3 regions of the Pseudomonas bambusae genome follow, and region 3 is predicted to be linked to each of the others. Evidence: predicted binding sites of a transcription regulator. Region 3 holds the regulator's gene; each other region holds the start of a gene.
The links. The regulator FliA, encoded in region 3, starts transcription of late flagellar genes. The targets are predictions, from matches to a motif close to CTAAAGTTTNNNNNNNNNNNGCCGNTAA.

Region 1 (6,903 bases), 2.6 Mb from region 3:
TTTTCAAGCCGGGCCAGTTCGTCACCCTGGAGCTGGAAATCGACGGCGTGCCGACCATGCGCTCCTACACCATTTCCAGCTCGCCCTCGGTGCCGTACAGCTTCTCGATCACCATCAAGCGCGTGCCGGGCGGTAAGGTCTCGAACTGGCTCCACGACACCCTGCATGAAGGCCAAGAGCTGGCGGTTCACGGGCCGGTCGGGCTGTTCAACGCCATCGACTTCCCGAACCCGAAGATTTTGTACCTCAGCGGCGGCGTCGGCATCACGCCGGTCATGTCCATGGCGCGCTGGTATTACGACACCAACGCCAATGTCGACATGGTGTTCGTTCACAGCTCCCGTTCGCCAAAAGACATCATCTACCACCGCGAACTTGAGCAGATGGCGTCGCGTATCAATAACTTCTCGCTGCACATCGTCTGTGAGAAGCACGGTCTGGGCGAACCATGGGCCGGTTATCGCGGCTACCTGAACCAAAAGATGCTGGAGCTGATGGCGCCGGACTTCATGGAACGTGAAGTCTTCTGCTGCGGCCCGACCCCTTACATGAACGCGGTCAAGCGCCTCCTGGAAGCCAACGGCTTCAACATGGCCCAGTACCACGAGGAATCCTTCGGTGCGACGCCACCCGAAGCCCGCGCCGATGCCGTGGAACACGCCGAACAGGCCGCCGACGCGCCGGAAATCGACATTGCCGAACTGCACCAGGTCGAATTCACCGACACCGGCAAGAGCATCCGCGTGGCGCCAGGCGAAACCGTTCACGCCGCCGCTGCCAAGCTGGGCCTGATGATCCCGAAAGCCTGCGGCATGGGCATCTGCGGGACCTGCAAGGTGATGAAGCTGAGCGGCGAAGTCGAGATGGAACACAACGGCGGCATTACCGACGACGACGTGGAAGAAGGCTACATCCTGTCGTGCTGCAGCATTCCGAAGGGCGACGTGCGAATCGAGTATTGATGAAATAGGTAGCAGCACGGCTTGTCGGCGGTGGCGATTTCGAATGCGCGACCGTCGGCAAGCCGAGCTGTTATCCGAGATGGATCTCGGCCCAGTGCTCCTGCGCTGCCCAGCCATTCGGGAATCCCATAGGCTTCAGCCTTGAGGCGTCCTGATCTCCCAGCAACTTCAACGCTCGAGCTTTCCACTGAGCGTCCGGGCTGATCAGATCAGTCAGATAAGCGAGCATGGTCAACACCACGTATAGCCGCTGCGATGGCTGAGGCTGGTTCTGACAAGCCTTGGCGATCGTCCAGCTTTTCGGCAGCGCGGGACGAACAGGCAGCTCTCTGTTCCACAGGCGTGAGTGGTGCGCGCAACAGTTGCGAATGAACGTCAACGTGTGCAGCCAAGACTCAAGCACTTCAAACGGCAACTTGAACCGGGATGCGATGGCTTTTTTGTCGCGGCTTCGAGCAATGGCCCTGAACAGCGTTGACACTGTCCCCAGACTCATTTCCTCAAGCATCGCCCACGCGGGCGGTAGCTCAGGATCGTTATAGGTCGCACCATAAAAACGGAAGTAGTTATCGCGAGCGCGGTTGTCCATGTGTTGGCGTATCGCGTGCTCGGAACGCCCGCTGCGTTGGTTTCGTGTCAGTTCACGCTTGAGCTTTCTAGCCTCGTCAGCGAGCTTCAGCCTTAGGGGGCGCAACAGTTCGCCGTGTGCATAGGAAGAATGAAACGATTTGGGGTCGGTTATCCAGCTTGAGCCGAGCCTGGGACTCAGGTGATTGTTGATGGCTGCGCGTACGGCCACTTCGACTCTCTCTATTGCCTCCATGACCAGGCTGCGTAATGAAGAGTCGAAGCGATAGACCTCTACGATGTCTTTCAATGCGGAACCGGGCTTGAAGGCATGGTCCGGTCGTGTCTCCTGAAACGGCCGCATGTATGGGCTGAGCCGAAACAGCGTGACCACCTCCAGCAGACACATTGCCTTGTGTTCATTCGCGATGCGCAGGCCACGTTTTTTCAGCAGTTCCAATTGCTGATCGACGCTGAGGGCGGGTTTATCGAATGGCCTCATGCCACTTTTCTCCAGGCAAAAAAAACCCGCGCGATTTGAGCGTGCTGACCAGGTCAACCTAGGCTTGGCGGGTGTGTTGCGCTGGATTATAGGGACCTCAGGAACGCGGTCAACGTTGAGGTTTCAGCAAATTGTAACGGTGGTTTCTCCAGTTTCAGAGGGCAGGAATGTCGCGATGAACAGCATTCCCCTCCTGGATCTGGAACCCATTTACACCCTGAACCGCGCCACCATCCCGTTCAAATCCACCGCCAGTCGCGACAGTTCGTTGCTGGCTGCGCTGGTCTGGCTGGCGCCGGTGGTGGATTGCGCAGAGAGGTCGCGGATGTTGACTAGATTGCGGTCCACCTCGCGAGCGACTTGTGCCTGTTCCTCGGCGGCGCTGGCGATCACGAGGTTGCGTTCGTTGATTTCAACCACTGCGCCGTTAATGGTGTCCAGCCCAACGCCTGCGCCTTTGGCGATGTTCAGGGTCGATTCAGCGCGTTCGGTGCTGCTGCGCATCGAGTTGACGGCCTTTTCGGTGCCACCCTGAATACTGCCGATCATGCGTTCGATTTCGCTGGTCGATTGCTGGGTACGGTGGGCGAGGGCGCGCACTTCGTCGGCCACGACGGCAAAACCGCGACCGGCTTCACCGGCACGTGCGGCTTCGATGGCCGCGTTGAGGGCGAGGAGGTTGGTCTGGTCGGCCAGGCCACGAATGACGTCCAGCACCTTGCCGATGTCGCGGGATTCATCTGCGAGGTTGCCGATCAGGGTGGCGGTGCTTTGCACGTCTCCGCTCATGCGTTCGATGGCGCTGACGGTTTCCTGCACCAGATCACGGCCGTCGCTGGCCGAAGACGTAGCGTTCTTCGAAGCTTCCGAAGTGCTGACTGCGTTGCGGGCCACTTCTTCGACGGCGCTGGTCATCTCGTTGACAGCGGTCGCGGCCTGTTCGATTTCGTTGTTCTGTTGCGACAGGCCTCGGGCACTCTCGTCGGTCACGGCATTGAGTTCTTCAGCGGCAGACGCCAGTTGAGTGGCTGAGCCGGAAATGCGTTGCAGCGTGTCGCGCAGTTTTGATTGCATCTTCAGCATGGCCGTCAACAAGCGACCCGCTTCGTCCGAACCGTCCGCGACAATCGTTGACGTCAGGTCGCCCTCGGCGATTTCTTCGGCGGCCTTGAGCGCAGCGCCGATCGGGCGAGTGATGCTGTTGGTCAGCAGCCAGGCGAACAGCAACGTCAGGACCGTCGCAAGGATCAGCAACCCGACCACCATATTGAACGCCATGTTGTATTGCTCGCCCGCAGCAGCGTTGGCGGCGTCAGACTCTTTGCTGTTGATCTCCACCAGCTTCGACAGAACTGCATTCATCTTGTCGGAGTTTTCCTGCAAGTCGACGTTCAACAGCCGGGCGAGCTCTTCCGTTTTTCCGTCTTGGCTGAGGGCGCGCATGCGGTCTTCGAGCTGACGGTACTGGATCAGCAGCTGCTTGAATTCGGCATAGTTGGTTTTTTCGTCCGCGGTCGTCGGCAGCTTTTCATAAACAGCCTGGGCGATACCCATTTGCTGGAAGCGGGATGTCATGGCATCGAGGGTCTTCTGTTGAACGGCCGGGTCACGGTTGACCAGCAGCCGGAAAGACAGGACGCGTAAGCGCACGCTGGTGTCGATCATCTTGTCCAGGCTGCGAATGCTCGGCACGGTGTTCTTTGCGATTTCGTTGCCTTCAGAGCGAATCTTGCTCATCTGCGTCAACGAGAAGATGCCGAGAAACAACATCAGGGCGCCTATCAGGGCAAAACTGAAAAACGCGCGTGGAGCGATGTTCATGTTGCGCAGTGACATAACCGATCATCCGAGAAATGGGCGCAGACCTGCGCCCTGGCCGTTTTTAAACGAGTCTGGTTACTGCCTATCGGTCGTAAATCCGGGGCCTTGAGCGGATTTGCATTATTTTGAAATAAATAGCTTGCTGTCGATCCGAAGGTTTGCGAACCATCAGGGACGAAAAAAGGGGAATACGCATTGGCGCATTCCCCTTTTTTCATTGCTGTCAGCGGGTTACAGGCGGAAGCGGGCGACCATGCCGTTCAGGTCCACGGCCAGACGCGACAGCTCGTTGCTCGCGGCGCTGGTCTGGTTGGCGCCGGTGGCTGATTGAGTCGACAGATCGCGGATGTTGACCAGGTTGCGGTCCACCTCGCGAGCAACTTGAGCCTGTTCCTCGGCGGCGCTGGCGATCACGAGGTTGCGTTCGTTGATTTCAACCACTGCGCCGTTAATGGTGTCCAGCGCAACGCCTGCGCCTTTGGCAATGTTCAACGTCGATTCGGCGCGTTCGGTGCTGCTGCGCATCGAGTTGACGGCCTCCTCGGTCCCGCCCTGAATACTGCCGATCATGCGTTCGATTTCGCTGGTCGATTGCTGGGTGCGGTGGGCGAGGGCGCGCACTTCGTCGGCCACGACGGCAAAGCCACGGCCGGCTTCGCCCGCACGTGCAGCTTCAATGGCGGCGTTGAGGGCCAGCAGGTTGGTCTGGTCGGCGAGACCCCGAATCACGTCCAGGACCTTGCCGATGTCGCGGGATTGCTCGGCGAGGTTGCCGATCAGGGTGGCGGTGCTTTGCACATCTCCGCTCATGCGTTCGATGGCGCTGACGGTTTCCTGCACCAGATCGCGGCCGTCGCTGGCCGAGGTGGTGGCGTTTTTCGATGCTTCGGAGGTGCTGACCGCGTTGCGGGCCACTTCTTCGACGGCGCTGGTCATCTCGTTGACAGCGGTCGCGGCCTGTTCGATCTCGTTGTTTTGCTGGGAAAGGCCACGGGCGCTTTCGTCGGTGACGGCGTTCAGCTCTTCAGCGGCAGACGCCAGTTGAGTCGCGGAACCAGAAATGCGTTGCAGTGTGTCGCGCAGCTTCGATTGCATTTTCAGCATGGCCGCCAGCAGACGACCGGCTTCGTCATTCCCGTCTACCTGAATGGTGCGGGTCAGATCACCCTCGGCGATTTCCTCCGCCGCTTTCAGCGCAGAGGAGATTGGGCGAGTGATGCTGTTCGTCAGCAGCCAGGCGAACAGTAGCGTCAGCAGAGTGGCAATGATCAACAGCGTGACCACCATCGTGAAGGCCGTCGAATACTGGTTCGAGGCGTCTTTGTTGGTGTCGTTGAGCTGCTGGGTGTTGATTTCCACCAGCTTGCTCAAGACCACGTTCATCTGGTCCGAGTTGGTTTGCAGGTCGTTGTTAAGCAAAGCCGTCAGCTCGTCCAGCTTGTTAGCGCTGCTCAACGATTTCATGCGGTCTTCGAGCTGGCGATAGTCGCCCAGCAGTTTCACGTATTGATCGTACGTCACCTGCTCTTCAGGGGCGGAGATCAATTTCACATAAACGGCGCGTGCTTCTTCGATCTGCCGGTTACGGGTCGCCAGCAGGTCGAGCGTCTTTTGCTGGGTGTCGGCTTCGCGGTTGAGCATCAGACGATAGGACAGGACGCGTAGGCGAACGCTGGCCTCGGTCAGCTTATCCAGCGCCTTGATGCTGGGCATGCTGTTGGTGGCCATGACTTCGGTGGCATCGTTGATCTCGCTCATCTGCGCGAGCGCGAAGATGCCAAGCACCAGCATCAGCAAGCCGATGATGGAGAAGCCGAGAAAAGCACGGGGCGCGATGTTCATATTGCGAAGGGACATGACTGTTCCTGAATTGGGGCGCGATCCATGCGAAACAAAAGGGAGGTACGAAAAGGAATACTTGCTTATCGGTCAGGCATGCCAGGACTTGAACTGGTTGGTCCATAGTGCGCGCATCTGTCGCAGGCAGGTCGATCTGACGAACAGCAGGAACAAGAGGGGGAAAACGCAGTCAATCAGGTCCGTTATGCGTTTGCGGAATTGAAGCGGTATCTGTGCTTTTTGTGTCGGTGTTGTGGCGTGAATGCCCTGATTTCACTGGTAGCTGAAGTGACTTTTCTTTATCGTACGCGCCCTTTGAAATTTGCCTGAGAAATCAAAATGTTGGAAGCATCTCTAAGCCAGTTGGAAAAACTCGTCGGTGACCTCGTTCAGCAGAATCAGACGCTGCAGAACACGAACGTTCAGCTCGCCGAAGAATTGAAACAAGCCAAGGATGACAACGACAGTTTGCAGTTGAGCCTGCTGGAGCAGGAAGAAAAGCAGGGCGCCACGGCCGCCCGTATTCAGGCGTTGGTTGATCGCGCCACCAGCGCAAGTGCGGTCGGCGCATGATTCTCGACCGCGACACCACCAAGGTCATTTCCATTCTTGGCAACGATTACACGATCAAGGCGCCTGAAGGTCAGGAACAGACCTTGATGGATGCCGTGGTCATGCTGAAATCGGCGTTGTCTGAAACCAAACGTAGTTATCCGACTTTGATCGGTGATCGTCTGTTGGTGCTGGCGGCGCTGAACCTGTGTTCGAAGCAGATCGAACTCAAAGAGCAGCACGCCGAAGCGCTGAGCCGCTATGAAGACAAGGTCAGTGCGACGGTCGAGGTGATTGAGAAGGTGATTGCGCAGGGGTGAATGCTTCTGCAGGGATTGATCGGTCTGATTGCAGTGATTCCTTGTGGGAGCGAATTCATTCGCGATTGGTAGGTACATCCGACACATTGATGTCGGCTGTACCCTTTATCGCGAATGAATTCGCTCCCACAGTTATACGGCTATACGGCGCCGTTTCTCGGATCAGGCCCCCATCACCAGACGGATATCCGCCGCCAGCTCCCGCACGCGGGCTTCTTCGGTGTCCCACGAGCACATGAAGCGCGCGCCGCCGCTGCCGATGAAGGTGTAGAACCGCCAGCCCTTGGCGGTCAGTGCGGCGATGGCTGCCTCCGACAGTTGCAAGAATACGCCGTTGGCC
Region 2 (6,903 bases), 790 kb from region 3:
ACCCATGATTGCGATGTAGTCCTGCGTCCAGCGGCTGTACGGCACGTACTTGCCGCCCTCGGCCTGCGGGGTTTTCCAGAAGGCGATCTTGTCGAACAAATCGAAGCCGTTGGTGGCGCAACCCTCGGCACCCAGCAGCTCATTGCCCTTGCACGCCGCAGGCACGACCGGCAGCGAACCGAACCAGGCCGCGACGTCGCCCTGGACCTTCGGTTGCAGCGACCAGTTCATCCACTTGTACGCGCAGTTCGGGTGCTTGGCCTCGGCGTGCAACATGGTGGTATCGGCCCAACCGGTGGCGCCTTCCTGCGGGATGGTCGAGGCGACCGGCTGTTTGTCAGCCACCAACCCGTTGACCATGTAACCCCACGAACTCGACGCCGCGACGCCTTCGTTCTTCACGTCGCTCATCTGCACGGTCGCGTCGTGCCAGTAGCGGTGCACCAGCGGGTGTTGGGCGCGCAATAGATCGAGCACGGCCTTGTACTGGGTTTCGGTCAGTTGATACGGGTCTTCGATCTTCAGCTCCGGCTTGGCGGTCTTCAAATACAGCGCGGCGTCGGCGATGTAGATCGGCCCGTCATAGGCCTGAACGCGGCCTTTGTTCGGCTTGCCATCGGGCAGGTCCTGCGGCTCGAACACCACGCTCCAGCTCACCGGCGGGGTCTTGAACACGTTGGTGTTGTACATCAGCACATTCGGCCCCCACTGATAAGGCGTGCCGTAAGTCTGCTTGTTGACGGTGTACCACGGGCCGTCTTTCAGGCGCGGGTCGAGGGTTTTCCAGTTGGGGATCAGGTCAGTGTTGATCGGCTGCACCCGCTTGCCCGCCACCAGACGCAACGAGGCGTCGCCCGACGCGGTCACCAGGTCATAGCCGCCCTTGGTCATCAGGCTGACCATCTCGTCGGACGTCGCCGCCGTCTTGACGCTGACCTTGCACCCGGTTTCCTGCTCGAAACCGGTAACCCAGTCATAGGCCTTATCGCTCTCGCCCCGCTCGATATAACCCGGCCACGCCACGATATCCAGCTGCCCCTCGCCGTCGCCGACAGCCTTGAGCGTTTCCGCCGCCTGCACCGCGCCGCTCGTCAACATGGCGCCGGCTATGGCTCCCAATAACATGGTCTTTTGCACTGACATACGGTTCCCCTCATTTATTGGTTTTTTTGGCAGAGATCAGTGGTGGGAACCCAGCTACGAGCCACAAGCTTCAAGCTGCAAGTGGTCATCGCGCCCACCTTCTATTTTCAGTCGGATAGGCAGTTGCTTCTCCGTTTTCACTTATTGTTTTGACTCAAAACCTACGCAGTTCTGACGCTTTTTCTTGCAGCTTGCAGCTTGCAGCTTGCAGCTCGACGCTCAAAGCTCGTAACTGCTCCTGGCCATGATGTGGCGAACCACGCTGTAGTCCTGAAGCGAGTCACTGGACAGATCCTTCCCGTACCCCGAGCGTTTCAAGCCGCCGTGAGGCATTTCGCTGACCAGCATGAAATGGCTGTTGATCCAGGTGCAGCCGTATTGCAGACGGGCCGCGACCTGCATGGCCTTGTCCAGATTCTGGGTCCAGATCGACGAGGCCAAGCCGTATTCGGAATCGTTGGCCCAGTCAACGGCCTGGGAGAGTTCGTCGAAGCGGGTCACGGTCACCACCGGGCCGAACACTTCGCGCTGGACGATTTCGTCACTCTGTTTGCAGCCCGCGAGCAGGGTCGGCTGGTAGAAGAAACCGGGGCCGGAATGCACGGCCGCGCCGGTAATGCGTTCGATGTGCGGCTGACTCAACGCGCGCTCGACAAAACTGGCGACACGGTCGCGCTGGCGGGTGCTGATCAGCGGGCCGAGTTCATTGTCGGCGTCGCGCTTGCCCGCAAAACGCAGACTGCTGACGGCCGCCCCGAGTTCGGCGACAAGTCGATCGTGGATGCCGGTTTGCGCGTAGATCCGGCAGGCGGCGGTGCAATCCTGACCGGCGTTGTAATAGCCATAGGTGCGAACGCCCTCGACCACGGCGGCGATGTCGGCGTCGTTGCAGACAATCACCGGCGCCTTGCCGCCCAGTTCAAGATGGGTGCGTTTCAGGGTTTTCGACGCCGCCTGAAGAATTTTCTGACCGGTGACGATGTCGCCAGTCAGCGAGACCATGCGCACTTTTGGATGGCTGACCAAATGGCTGCCGACCCCTTCACCGCCCCCGCAAACGAGGTTGATCACGCCCTTGGGCAGCAGCTCGGCGAACACCGGTGCGAGCGCGAGGACCGAGAGCGGTGTGTGTTCGGAGGGTTTGAAAACGAGGGTGTTGCCGGCGGCGAGGGCGGGGGCGATTTTCCACGCGGCCATCATGATCGGGTAATTCCACGGCGCGATGGAGGCGACGACGCCAATCGGGTCGCGCCGCACCATGCTCGTGTAACCCGGCACGTATTCGCCGGAGAGCTGCCCGGTCTGGCAACGCACGGCCCCGGCGAAGAAACGGAACACGTCGACAGTGGCGGTCAGGTCATCCTGTCGCGCCAAATGCAACGGCTTGCCGCAGTTGAGGGCTTCCAGGCGGGCGAGGTGGTCGGCGTCCTTTTCGATGGCATCGGCGATGCTCAGGAGGATGTTCGAGCGCTGTTGCGGCGTGGTGCGCGACCATTCATTGAAAGCGCGGTGGGCGGCCAGAATCGCCGTCTCGACCTGATCGGTGCTGGCCTCGGCAATGCGGGTCAGCACTTCACCGGTGGCAGGGTTGAGGATCGGCTCGACAAAACCCTGCCCCGTGACCTGTTCGCCGTCGATCAGCAGCGCGGTTGCAAAATGTGAGGTCACGTCGCCAGCCATCGTTCGAAGCTTCCTTGTCGATTCTTATATACAGGACGACTGGATGGCGTCGCTGATAGGGCTATCGCGAGCAAGCTCACTCCTACAGAAGTACCCGTTCTCACTGTAGGAGTGAGCTTGCTCGCGATAGCGTCATCATGGCGACACCGAGGTCGTTGAATGTCGTATCCAGAAACAGCTTCCGCCCAAGCTTCTGAGCCTAGTGCCACATCCAGCGGGCGACAAATTCTAAATTCTGAAAGCAGCGTTCGATTAAATCGATGGCCTGCGTCCTGGATGCGGCTGTTCCCGCGCCACGCTCAGGAATGGATCGACCAGTGAAGGCCGCGCCGTACCCCGACGCCACGCCAGGCCGATGTCCAGCGTCTGGGTCAGGTCAGCGATTGGCCGGGCTTCGATGATGTCGCCTTCCAACGACCACGGTCGATAGGTCATGTCCGGCTGTATCGAGACACCCAGTCCCGCCGCCACCAGACTGCGCACCGCTTCTGTCGAGGCGGTGCGCAACGTCACCTTGGGCTGCAAACCGGCGCGGGACCAGATGCGCTGGGCGTTCACCCCCATTTCGTCGACGTTCAACTGAATCAGCGGCTCGCACGCCACGTCGGCCAGATGAATGTTGTCGTGGTCCAGCAACGGGTGCTGGGCGGGCAGCCACAGGCGGTGGGGCGAGTGGGTCAGCACTTCGGTTTGCAACGCATGCCGGTCTTCGAGGTTGGAGAGAATCAGTACCCCCACGTCGATCTCGCCGCTGACCAGCAGATGCTCAATGTAAGGCCGTTCATCCTCCATCACCCGAATGTCGACGTTGGGGTAAGCGCGCTGAAAGCGGGTCAGCAGGTCGGCGAGGTAATAGCCCGCCACCAGGCTCGTCACGCCGACCACCAGTTGCCCGGCCACCTGATCCGCGCCTTGTTGCAGGCTGCGTTTGGCGTTTTCCACCGTCGCGAGGATCAAGTGCGCCTGGCGCAAGAACTGATGCCCTTGGTGGGTCAGCGTCATGCCCTTGGCGTGCCGACTGAACAGGCTGACGCCGATGTCTTCCTCCAGTTGCTGGATGGCGAGCGTCAGGGTCGATTGGGAAATGAAAACCGCCTGAGCGGCGGCTGAAATCGAGCCGGTTTCGGCCACAGCGATGAAATGGCGGATCTGACGAAGCGTCATCATGCGAAACCGGCCCCTGTGTTTTTTGCAATGTCAGGCATGTGTATCGTTTTTTTAGATGCGCTTGAGAGTAGCGTTCGAACGCTGCAACATCCAGAAGCACACCTGAAAACGGCTTTTGGCGACTTCGACATACCCTGCGAGTCGAATCGTCTATCCCGAATCAGGAGGTCTGTTATGAACACCCGTGGCTTGCTCGATCAGCTGTTGAAATCCGGTCAGGACCTGTTGCAGAACAAGGCTGGTAGCGCGGCCAACCCCGGTCAGGGCAAAGGCGCTCAAGGCGGGCTTAACGATTTACTGGGCAAAGTCGGCGGCGGCAACCTGAGCGGGTTCCTGTCAGGGGCCGGAGGCGGGGCGTTGGCAGCCGGGGCAATGGGCCTGCTGCTGGGCAATAAAAGCGCCCGCAAGATGGGCGGCAAGGCGCTGACCTACGGCGGCCTGGCCGCATTGGGTGTGCTGGCCTACAAGGCGTATGGCAACTGGCAGGCGAACCAGCCGGGCGCGGGACCGAGTCAGCCGCAGACGGTGGACCGTGTGCCCCCCGCCCAGGTCGAGCAGCACAGCGAAGCTGTCTTGCGCGCGCTGGTCGCTGCGGCCAAGGCTGATGGGCACGTCGATGACAACGAGCGGCAATTGATCGAAGGCGAATTCACCCGTCTGACCGGCGACCAGGAATTGCAGCATTGGCTGCATGCCGAACTGAACAAACCCCTCGACCCCGCCGACGTCGCCCGCTCCGCCCACACGCCTGAAATCGCCGCCGAGATGTACCTCGCAAGCGTGATGATGGTTGACGAAGAGCACTTCATGGAACGCGCGTATCTCGATGAGCTGGCGAAACAACTGAAACTGGCGCCGGGGCTCAAGGCCGAGCTGGAGAGCCAAGTGCGCCAAGCGCAGCAATAACCCTCACAATCCCCCCTGAACAACACCGCCGTCCCTGTAGGAGCGAATTCATTCGCGAGACGGCGGTGCAGGCGATAGAGATGCATCGCCCGGAAAACCGCTTCGCGAATGAATTCGCTCCTACAGGAGAGACGAGGTACAAAGTTGGGCCTCGCCCGTCCCATCAAGCATTCCCCCCTCCCGCCGATAAGCTGTCAGATATTTCCGATATATCTGTGCGTTATCGCTTTATCTATGTCGGAAACAGCCGGGCTAATTCGTAAGGCACTGGGCTATACTCGGCTCGCGTTGGGCCGTCTGTCGGTCCGCTTCTTGAACCCGGCGTTGTCGGTGTTGAACTCTTGAGGGCTGACTGTGAAGAATTGGACGTTGCGCCAACGTATCTTGGCGAGCTTCGCTGTAATCATCGCCATCATGCTGTTGATGGTTGTCGTGTCGTACACCCGACTGCTGTCGATCCAGCACAGCGAAGAAGCGGTCGCCGATGACGCGTTGCCGGGCGTCTACTTCAGCACCCTGGTGCGCAGTGCCTGGGGCGAGAGCTACATCCGCACCCTGGAGTTGATCGGCGAGGGTAAAGCGCGCGAGCTGACCCGTTCTGAACAGGATCAGTACATCGATTTCGACACCCGTCTGCAAAACCAGATGGACAGTTACAAGAAGACCATCTACGACGACACCGATCGTGCCAATTTCAACGCCTTCGAAAAGCAGCGTGAGGTGTATGGCCGGCTGTTGAGCGAAGTGATCAAAACCTATCAAGCGGGCGATTACGCCACTGCGCGCACGGTGTTCTACGGCCAAGTCAACCCGGTCTGGCTGCAGGGTCGCAAACAGCTCAACGATCTGATCGTGGCCAACAAGGCCGTGGCCGATCAGGCGACCGCGAACATTTCTTCTGCCGTGCTGACCGCGAAGATCAGCATGGGCATCTCGCTGATCGTTGCCGTTCTGGCGGCCGCCGCGTGCGGCCTGTTGCTGATGCGCACGATTCTGGCGCCGATGAACCGCATCGTGCGGATTCTCGAAACCATGCGCACGGGCGACCTGAGCAGCCGCCTGACCCTCGACCGCAACGACGAATTCGGCTCGGTGCAGACCGGGTTCAACGACATGGTCACCGAGTTGGCGGCACTGGTGTCCCAAGCGCAACGTTCGTCCGTGCAAGTCACGACCTCGGTGACCGAGATCGCGGCCACTTCCAAACAGCAACAGGCCACCGCCACCGAGACCGCCGCCACTACGACTGAAATCGGTGCGACGTCTCGTGAAATTGCGGCGACGTCTCGCGACCTGGTGCGCACCATGACCGAAGTCACGTCTGCTGCGGATCAGGCGTCCATTCTCGCCGGTTCCGGCCAGCAAGGCCTGGCGCGCATGGAAGAAACCATGCATTCGGTGATGGGCGCAGCGGATCTGGTGAACTCCAAGCTGGCGATCCTCAACGAGAAGGCTGGCAACATCAACCAAGTGGTCGTGACCATCGTCAAGGTCGCCGACCAGACCAACCTGCTGTCGCTGAACGCTGCCATCGAGGCCGAAAAAGCGGGCGAATATGGCCGTGGTTTTGCCGTGGTCGCCACTGAAGTGCGACGCCTTGCAGACCAGACCGCTGTGGCCACCTACGACATCGAACAGATGGTCCGGGAGATCCAGTCGGCGGTGTCGGCGGGCGTGATGGGCATGGACAAGTTCTCGGAAGAAGTGCGTCGCGGCATGTTCGAAGTGACTCAGGTTGGCGAGCAGCTTTCGCAGATCATCCACCAGGTTCAGGCGCTGGCGCCGCGGGTGTTGATGGTCAACGAGGGCATGCAGGCCCAGGCCACCGGCGCCGAGCAGATCAATCAGGCGCTGGTGCAACTGGGCGATGCCAGCAGTCAGACCGTGGAATCCCTGCGCCAGGCCAGCTTTGCCATCGACGAGTTGAGCCAGGTGGCGGTAGGGCTGCGCAGCGGCGTTTCGCGTTTCAAGGTCTGAGACCCGACCATGATCGAGCATTCAGCCAAA
Region 3 (6,903 bases):
GGTTGGACACGGCCTTGGACATGGCTTCATCGCCGCTGTTGAGGCCCAGGCGCACCAGACGGTTACGCACCAGCACCAACTCGCCGACCATGTTCATGATTTCGTCCAGCCGCGCGGTGTCGACGCGCACGGTGGTTTCGGCTTCGGTCGGGGCCTTGTCGGCGGCTGCCGGTGCAGGTGCCCGGGCCGGTGCCGGTGCTGTCGGGGCCGGTGATGCCGCTGCAGGGGCTGGCGCAGCGGCCGCTTTTGCAGGCGCAGGTGCCGCAGCCGGAGCAGGCGCGGCCGCCGGTTTGGCTGGCTCGGCTTTGGGGGCCTCGGCCTTGGCCGGTTCGGCTTTTTTCACGGGTGCCGTGGCAACGGGCGCGCTCGCGGCAACATCCGCCGAGAAGGTGCCCTTGCCATGCAATTGGTCGAGCAGCGCTTCGAATTCGTGATCGGTGATTTCATCCGACGCCGGGGCGCCGGACTCGGCAGCGGCAGGCGCGGCCGCCACTGGAGCAGGGGCAACGGCTGTCGCTGTGTCGGCGGAAAACGAGCCTTTGCCGTGCAGTTGATCAAGCAACGCTTCGAATTCGTCGTCGGTGATTTCATCGCCGGCAGGCGCGGCAGCCGGCGCAGCAGACGCAGCCGATGCGGCAGCAGGTGCCACGGCATCGACCGCGAACTGGCCTTTGCCATGCAGTTGATCCAGCAGGGATTCAAACTCGGCGTCGGTGATTTCGTCGCTGGCGGCTTCCGTTGCAGGCGCAGCGGGTGCAGGTGCCGGTGGCGCAGACACGGCTGCGCTCGCCGCTTCCGCCTTCACGGCATTCAGCGAGTCCAGCAGTTGTTCGAATTCGTGATCGGTGATGTCTTCGGAAGGCGCTTCGGCCACCTCTTCAACCACCGGCGCAGGGGCAGCGGCGATTTCGTCGGCAGACGCAGGCTCGGCCAGACGCGACAGCGCGGCGAGCAGCTCTGGCGTGGCCGGGGTCACGTCCGAACGCTCACGGACCTGGCCGAACATGCTGTTGACGGTGTCCAGTGCTTCGAGCACGACATCCATGAGTTCCGCGTCGACCCGGCGCTCACCTTTGCGCAGGATGTCGAACACGTTTTCGGCGATGTGGCAGCATTCGACCAGCTCATTGAGCTGGAGGAAGCCTGCGCCCCCTTTTACAGTGTGAAAACCGCGAAAAATTGCATTGAGCAGGTCCGCATCGTCCGGTCGGCTTTCCAGCTCGACCAACTGTTCGGACAACTGCTCCAGAATCTCGCCGGCCTCTACCAGAAAATCCTGAAGGATCTCTTCATCGGCGCCGAAGCTCATTGGGGGTGCTCCTAAAATTAACCGTCAACCGATCCAGGAGCTGCGTCGATGGCCTGCGCGCATTGCCTTCGTCGAGACATTGGCGCGCAAGCCCACAGCCACTTTCACATAGAACCCTGGCTCTGGATTTCAGAAGCCGAGGCTGGATAGCAGATCGTCTACATCATCCTGACCGGATACGACGTCTTCACGTTTATCGGCATGAATCTGCGGACCTTCACCCTTGGAATGAAGTTTTTCCTGTTCTTTTTGCTTACGGAACTCTTCCTGGTCGTGTTCGATCCCGGCGAAGCGATCGACCTGACTGGCCATCAGCACCAACTTGAGCAAATTACTCTCGACTTCGGTCACCAGTGTGGTCACACGCTTGATCACCTGACCGGTCAGGTCCTGATAGTCCTGAGCCAGCAGAATGTCGTTCAGGTGGCTGGCGACCTCGTGGGTCTCCTTCTCGCTGCGGGTCAGAAAACCTTCGACGCGGCGGGCCAGATCACGAAACTCTTCAGCACCGATTTCGCGGCGCATGAAGCGGCCCCAATCGACGCTCAACGCCTTGGCGTCGGCGCTCAGGCCGTTCATCAGCGGTGTGCTCTGCTCCACCAGGTCCATCGTGCGGTTGGCCGCGCCTTCAGTGAGGCGGACAACGTACGACAGACGTTCGGTGGCATCCGTGATCTGCGACACTTCCTCGGCTTGCGGCATGTGCGGGTCAATCTGGAAATTGACGATTGCACTGTGCAGCTCGCGCGTCAGCTTGCCCACTTCCTGATACAGGCCGCGGTCCCGGGTCTGATTAAGCTCATGGATAAGTTGCACGGCGTCGCCGAACTTGCCTTTTTCGAGGCTGGCGACCAGTTCTTGTGCGTGTTTCTTCAGGGTCGACTCGAAGTCACCCATTGTCGAATCTTTGGAATCCATAGCGCCCTCACAGCGGACATCAGGAATTGACGCGCTCGAATATCTTCTCGATTTTTTCTTTGAGCACCTGAGCCGTGAAAGGCTTGACCACGTAACCGTTCACGCCCGCCTGAGCGGCTTCGATGATCTGCTCGCGCTTGGCTTCGGCGGTCACCATCAACACAGGCAGGTGACGCAGACGTTCGTCGGCACGCACCTGACGCAGCAGGTCGATGCCGGACATGCCAGGCATGTTCCAGTCGGTCACCAGAAAGTCAAAAGCACCGCTCTGCAGCATCGGCAATGCGGTGGTACCGTCATCTGCTTCGGCCGTGTTGGTGAACCCAAGGTCACGCAACAGGTTTTTTATGATCCGCCGCATCGTTGAAAAGTCATCAACGATGAGGATTTTCATGTTCTTGTCCAATTCGACCTCCAAGCAGTCTTTAACGCGCCCAGTGCCTGGACGCGCGTTCAATCAATACCGGCAACATCGCTCCACCGGTCACACGAAAACGAGGGGGCCTTTCGAAGAAACACGTGATGAGCGCCACGGAAAAAGTCCGAAGACCTGATCCCAGCGGCTCCTGCCTTGTCCCTTTTGCTTCCCACACAACGCCTTGCACAGCCGGCCTTACCACCCAAAACGCAGGCATCTTTGTGAAAAGACGGGCCCGCGTCAATGCGTCAACGCGCGCGCCATTCTCCCAACCGGCCCCGCAGACGTGCGGCGCACTGGCTATGCAGCTGGCTGACACGGGATTCGCTGACCCCCAAGACCTCCCCGATCTCTTTGAGGTTCAGCTCTTCGTCGTAGTACAACGCCAGCACCAGGCGCTCACGCTCGGGCAGGTTGGCGATGGCGTCCGCCAGCGCGCTCTGGAAACGTTCATCTTCCAGATCCCGCGACGGTTCGAGCGACTGGCTCGCGCCGTCCTCGTGCAACCCTTCATGCTCGCCGTCCTGCAACAGGTCGTCGAAGCTGAACAAGCGGCTGCCCAAGGTATCGTTCAGAATCCCGTAGTAATCGTCGAGACTCAATTGAAGTTCGGCCGCAACCTCGTGATCTTTAGCGTCGCGACCGGTTTTCGCTTCAATTGCACGAATCGCGTCACTGACCATGCGCGTATTGCGGTGGACCGAGCGTGGCGCCCAGTCCCCCTTGCGCACTTCATCGAGCATCGCGCCGCGAATACGAATGCCGGCGTACGTCTCGAAACTCGCACCCTTGGTGGAATCGTATTTGGTCGACACTTCGAGCAGGCCGATCATGCCGGCCTGGATCAGATCCTCGACCTGCACGCTGGCCGGCAGACGCGCCAGCAAGTGGTAGGCGATGCGCTTGACCAAAGGGGCATAGCGCTCGATCAGCTCATACTGAGAATCTTTGGACGATTTGCTGTACATGCGATAGCCACTTGCAGTCATGACACAGGCCCTGCACTGGTCTGATGAACCAGGCGCTCAACGAAAAATTCAAGGTGGCCTCGCGGGTTCGCCGGCAATGGCCAGGTATCGACCTTCTGCGCGATGGCCTTGAACGCCAGCGCGCATTTGGAACGTGGAAACGCTTCGTACACCGCACGCTGCTTCTGCACGGCCTTGCGCACGCATTCGTCGTACGGCACGGCGCCGACGTATTGCAGGGCCACGTCGAGGAAGCGGTCGGTGACCTTGGTCAGCTTGGCGAACAGGTTGCGGCCTTCCTGAGGGCTCTGCGCCATGTTAGCCAGCACGCGGAAACGGTTCATGCCGTAGTCGCGGTTCAGCAGTTTGATCAGCGCGTAGGCGTCGGTGATCGAGGTCGGTTCATCGCAGACCACCAACAGCACTTCCTGCGCGGCGCGCACGAAGCTGACCACCGATTCGCCGATCCCGGCAGCGGTGTCGATCACCAGCACGTCCAGGTTGTCGCCGATGTCGCTGAACGCCTGAATCAGACCCGCGTGTTGCGCAGGGCTCAGGTGAACCATGGTCTGGGTGCCCGACGCCGCAGGCACGATGCGCACACCGCCCGGGCCCTGCAACAGAACATCGCGCAGCTCGCAGCGTCCTTCAATGACGTCCGCCAAGGTGCGTTTAGGGGTCAGTCCCAACAATACGTCAACGTTGGCGAGACCCAGATCGGCGTCCAGCAACATGACGCGACGTCCCAGCTCAGCCAGGGCCAGCGAGAGGTTCACTGACACGTTGGTCTTGCCGACGCCACCTTTGCCACCGGTCACCGCGATAACCTGTACGGGATGCATGCTGCCCATGTTAATTTTTTACCTTGTCTTGCTTAGACCAAAGCCACATTTCGGGCTGCACGTTCACTGCGTGAACAATGCTTGGCAGACCATCGATGCAGGTATATTCCACTGTCATTTTCCTTACCTAGCCCGCGCGCTTGCCGGGGCTGTGATAAAGATCCGCAAACATATCCGCCATCGCTTCCTCGCTAGGCTCCTCCTGCATCTGAACGCTGACAGCCCTGCTGACCAACTGATGCCGACGTGGCAGATGCAGATCATCCGGAATGCGCGGGCCATCGGTGAGATAGGCCACGGGCAATTCATGTGTCACCGCCAGGCTCAGCACTTCGCCGAGGCTGGCGGTTTCGTCGAGCTTGGTCAGGATGCACCCGGCCAAACCGCAACGCTTATAACTGTGGTACGCCGCCGTCAGCACCTGCTTCTGGCTGGTGGTGGCGAGCACCAGGTAATTGCGCGCCTTGATCCCGCGACCGGCCAGACTCTCCAGTTGCAGGCGCAGGGCCGGATCACTGGCTTGCAGGCCGGCGGTGTCAATCAACACCACACGCTTGCGCAGCAACGGCTCCAGCGCCTGAGCCAGCGATTGACCGGGGTCAACGTGGGTCACCGGCACATTCAGGATGCGGCCCAGCGTCTTGAGCTGTTCCTGCGCCCCGATGCGGAAGCTGTCCATGCTCACCAGCGCGATGTTTTGTGCGCCGTACTTCAACACGTAACGCGCCGCCAGCTTGGCCAGCGTTGTGGTCTTGCCCATGCCTGCCGGGCCGACCATCGCAATCACACCGCCCTCTTCCAGCGGCTCGACATCCGGGGTGACGATCATGCGCGCCAGGTGCGCCAGCAACATGCGCCAGGCGTGGGGCTGATCGTCGGTGTCCGGCACCATCGCCAGCAGGTCACGGGACAGAGGCCCCGACAGACCGACGCGTTGCAGACGGCGCCACAGGTTCGCCTGTTGCGGGCGGCTGCCTTGCAGTTGGTTCCAGGCCAGCGAACCCAGCTGGACTTCCAGCAGTTCACGCAGGCCATTCAATTCAGAGCGCATCGAGTCGTACGCACGCTGGCTGATGCCCGGCTCGACCGATTGACGCTCGGCGCGTTCAGCACGATCAGCCGCAATGGCCGCGTGGATCGACGGGCGAAAGGGTTCGTCCAGCGTCGGTTCGATCTGTTTGCTGTCGTCCATGGCCACGCCGGTGAACAGCTGGCGATTGGCGACGGTGTCCAGTTCGCTGCGATGGGTCAGCTCGGCCTGAGCGGTTACGATGCGCGATTGGGTCTTGCGCAGTTCGTCTTCCAGCTCGATGTTCGGCACGCGCGGGGCCAGCGCAGACAATTTGTAGTCCAGTGCGGCAGTCAGTTCCACACCGCCCGCGATCCGCCGATTCCCGATGATGGCGGCTTCAGCGCCCAGCTCATCGCGAACCAGTTTCATGGCTTGTCGCATATCGGCGGCGAAAAAACGCTTAACTTGCATGACTCACTACCTCAGCCGTTCGGCCCGACAGTCGCTACGATGGTGACTTGCTTATTGTCAGGAATTTCCTGATACGCCAAAACATGCATGTTCGGGACGGCCAGGCGTCCAAAGCGGGACAACATGGCGCGAACCGGACCTGCGACCAACAAAATAACCGGCTGACCCTGCATCTCCTGACGCTGCGCCGCTTCGATCAACGAGCGCTGAAGTTTCTCAGCCATGCTCGGTTCGAGGAGAACGCCTTCTTCCTGACCCTGTCCTGCCTTCTGCAGACTATTGAGCAATATCTGTTCCAACCTTGGCTCAAGCGTGATAACAGGCAGCTCCGGCTCAATGCCGACAATGCTTTGCACGATGGCGCGGGACAATCCGACCCGTACGGCCGCCACCAATGCGGCGGTATCTTGACTCCGCGCAGCGTTGTTGGCGATGGCCTCGGCAATGCTGCGAATATCGCGTACCGGGACCTGTTCCGCCAGCAGCGCTTGCAACACCTTGAGCAGCGCCGACAACGACAGCACGCCAGGTACCAACTCTTCAGCCAGTTTGGGCGAGCTTTTAGCCAGCAACGTCATCAGTTGCTGAACTTCCTCGTGCCCGATCAGCTCATGAGAGTGTTTGTAGAGAATCTGGTTCAAGTGGGTTGCCACTACGGTGCTGGCGTCGACCACGGTGTAGCCGAGAGACTGCGCCTGGGCGCGCTGGGAAATCTCGATCCAGACCGCTTCGAGCCCGAACGCCGGGTCTTTGGCAGTGATGCCGTTGAGGCTGCCAAACACCTGACCGGGGTTGATCGCCAACTCGCGGTCCGGGTAAATCTCGGCCTCGGCGAGGGTCACGCCCATCAGCGTCAGGCGGTAGGCACTCGGCGCCAGGTCGAGGTTGTCGCGAATGTGAACGGTCGGCATCAGGAAGCCCAGCTCCTGCGACAGCTTCTTGCGCACGCCCTTGATCCGCGCCAG

Region 1: AAEO81_RS02640 (methyl-accepting chemotaxis protein) is a predicted target of FliA. The motif match lies at 3,935-3,962, and genes of this name have one in related genera.
Region 2: AAEO81_RS24950 (methyl-accepting chemotaxis protein) is a predicted target of FliA. The motif match lies at 5,059-5,086, and genes of this name have one in related genera.

The regions. Positions count from the first base shown of each region.
Region 1 covers NZ_CP151650.1:588,604-595,506, forward strand. Annotated here, with positions in the region: gene gbcB (glycine-betaine demethylase subunit GbcB) at 1-962, shown strand, start outside; gene AAEO81_RS02635 (Abi family protein) at 1,033-2,031, opposite strand; gene AAEO81_RS02640 (methyl-accepting chemotaxis protein) at 2,242-3,867, opposite strand; gene AAEO81_RS02645 (methyl-accepting chemotaxis protein) at 4,084-5,709, opposite strand; gene AAEO81_RS02650 (hypothetical protein) at 6,031-6,264, shown strand; gene AAEO81_RS02655 (cell division protein ZapA) at 6,261-6,563, shown strand; gene AAEO81_RS02660 (low specificity L-threonine aldolase) at 6,726-6,903, opposite strand, start outside.
Region 2 covers NZ_CP151650.1:5,514,132-5,521,034, reverse strand. Annotated here, with positions in the region: gene ydcS (putative ABC transporter substrate-binding protein YdcS) at 1-1,143, opposite strand, end outside; gene AAEO81_RS24965 (gamma-aminobutyraldehyde dehydrogenase) at 1,363-2,823, opposite strand; gene AAEO81_RS24960 (LysR family transcriptional regulator) at 3,076-3,990, opposite strand; gene AAEO81_RS24955 (tellurite resistance TerB family protein) at 4,165-4,896, shown strand; gene AAEO81_RS24950 (methyl-accepting chemotaxis protein) at 5,251-6,873, shown strand; gene AAEO81_RS24945 (chemotaxis protein CheW) at 6,883-6,903, shown strand, end outside.
Region 3 covers NZ_CP151650.1:4,719,386-4,726,288, forward strand. Annotated here, with positions in the region: gene AAEO81_RS21525 (chemotaxis protein CheA) at 1-1,309, opposite strand, end outside; gene AAEO81_RS21530 (protein phosphatase CheZ) at 1,439-2,227, opposite strand; gene AAEO81_RS21535 (chemotaxis response regulator CheY) at 2,247-2,621, opposite strand; gene fliA (RNA polymerase sigma factor FliA) at 2,894-3,634, opposite strand; gene fleN (flagellar synthesis regulator FleN) at 3,631-4,464, opposite strand; gene flhF (flagellar biosynthesis protein FlhF) at 4,583-5,938, opposite strand; gene flhA (flagellar biosynthesis protein FlhA) at 5,950-6,903, opposite strand, start outside.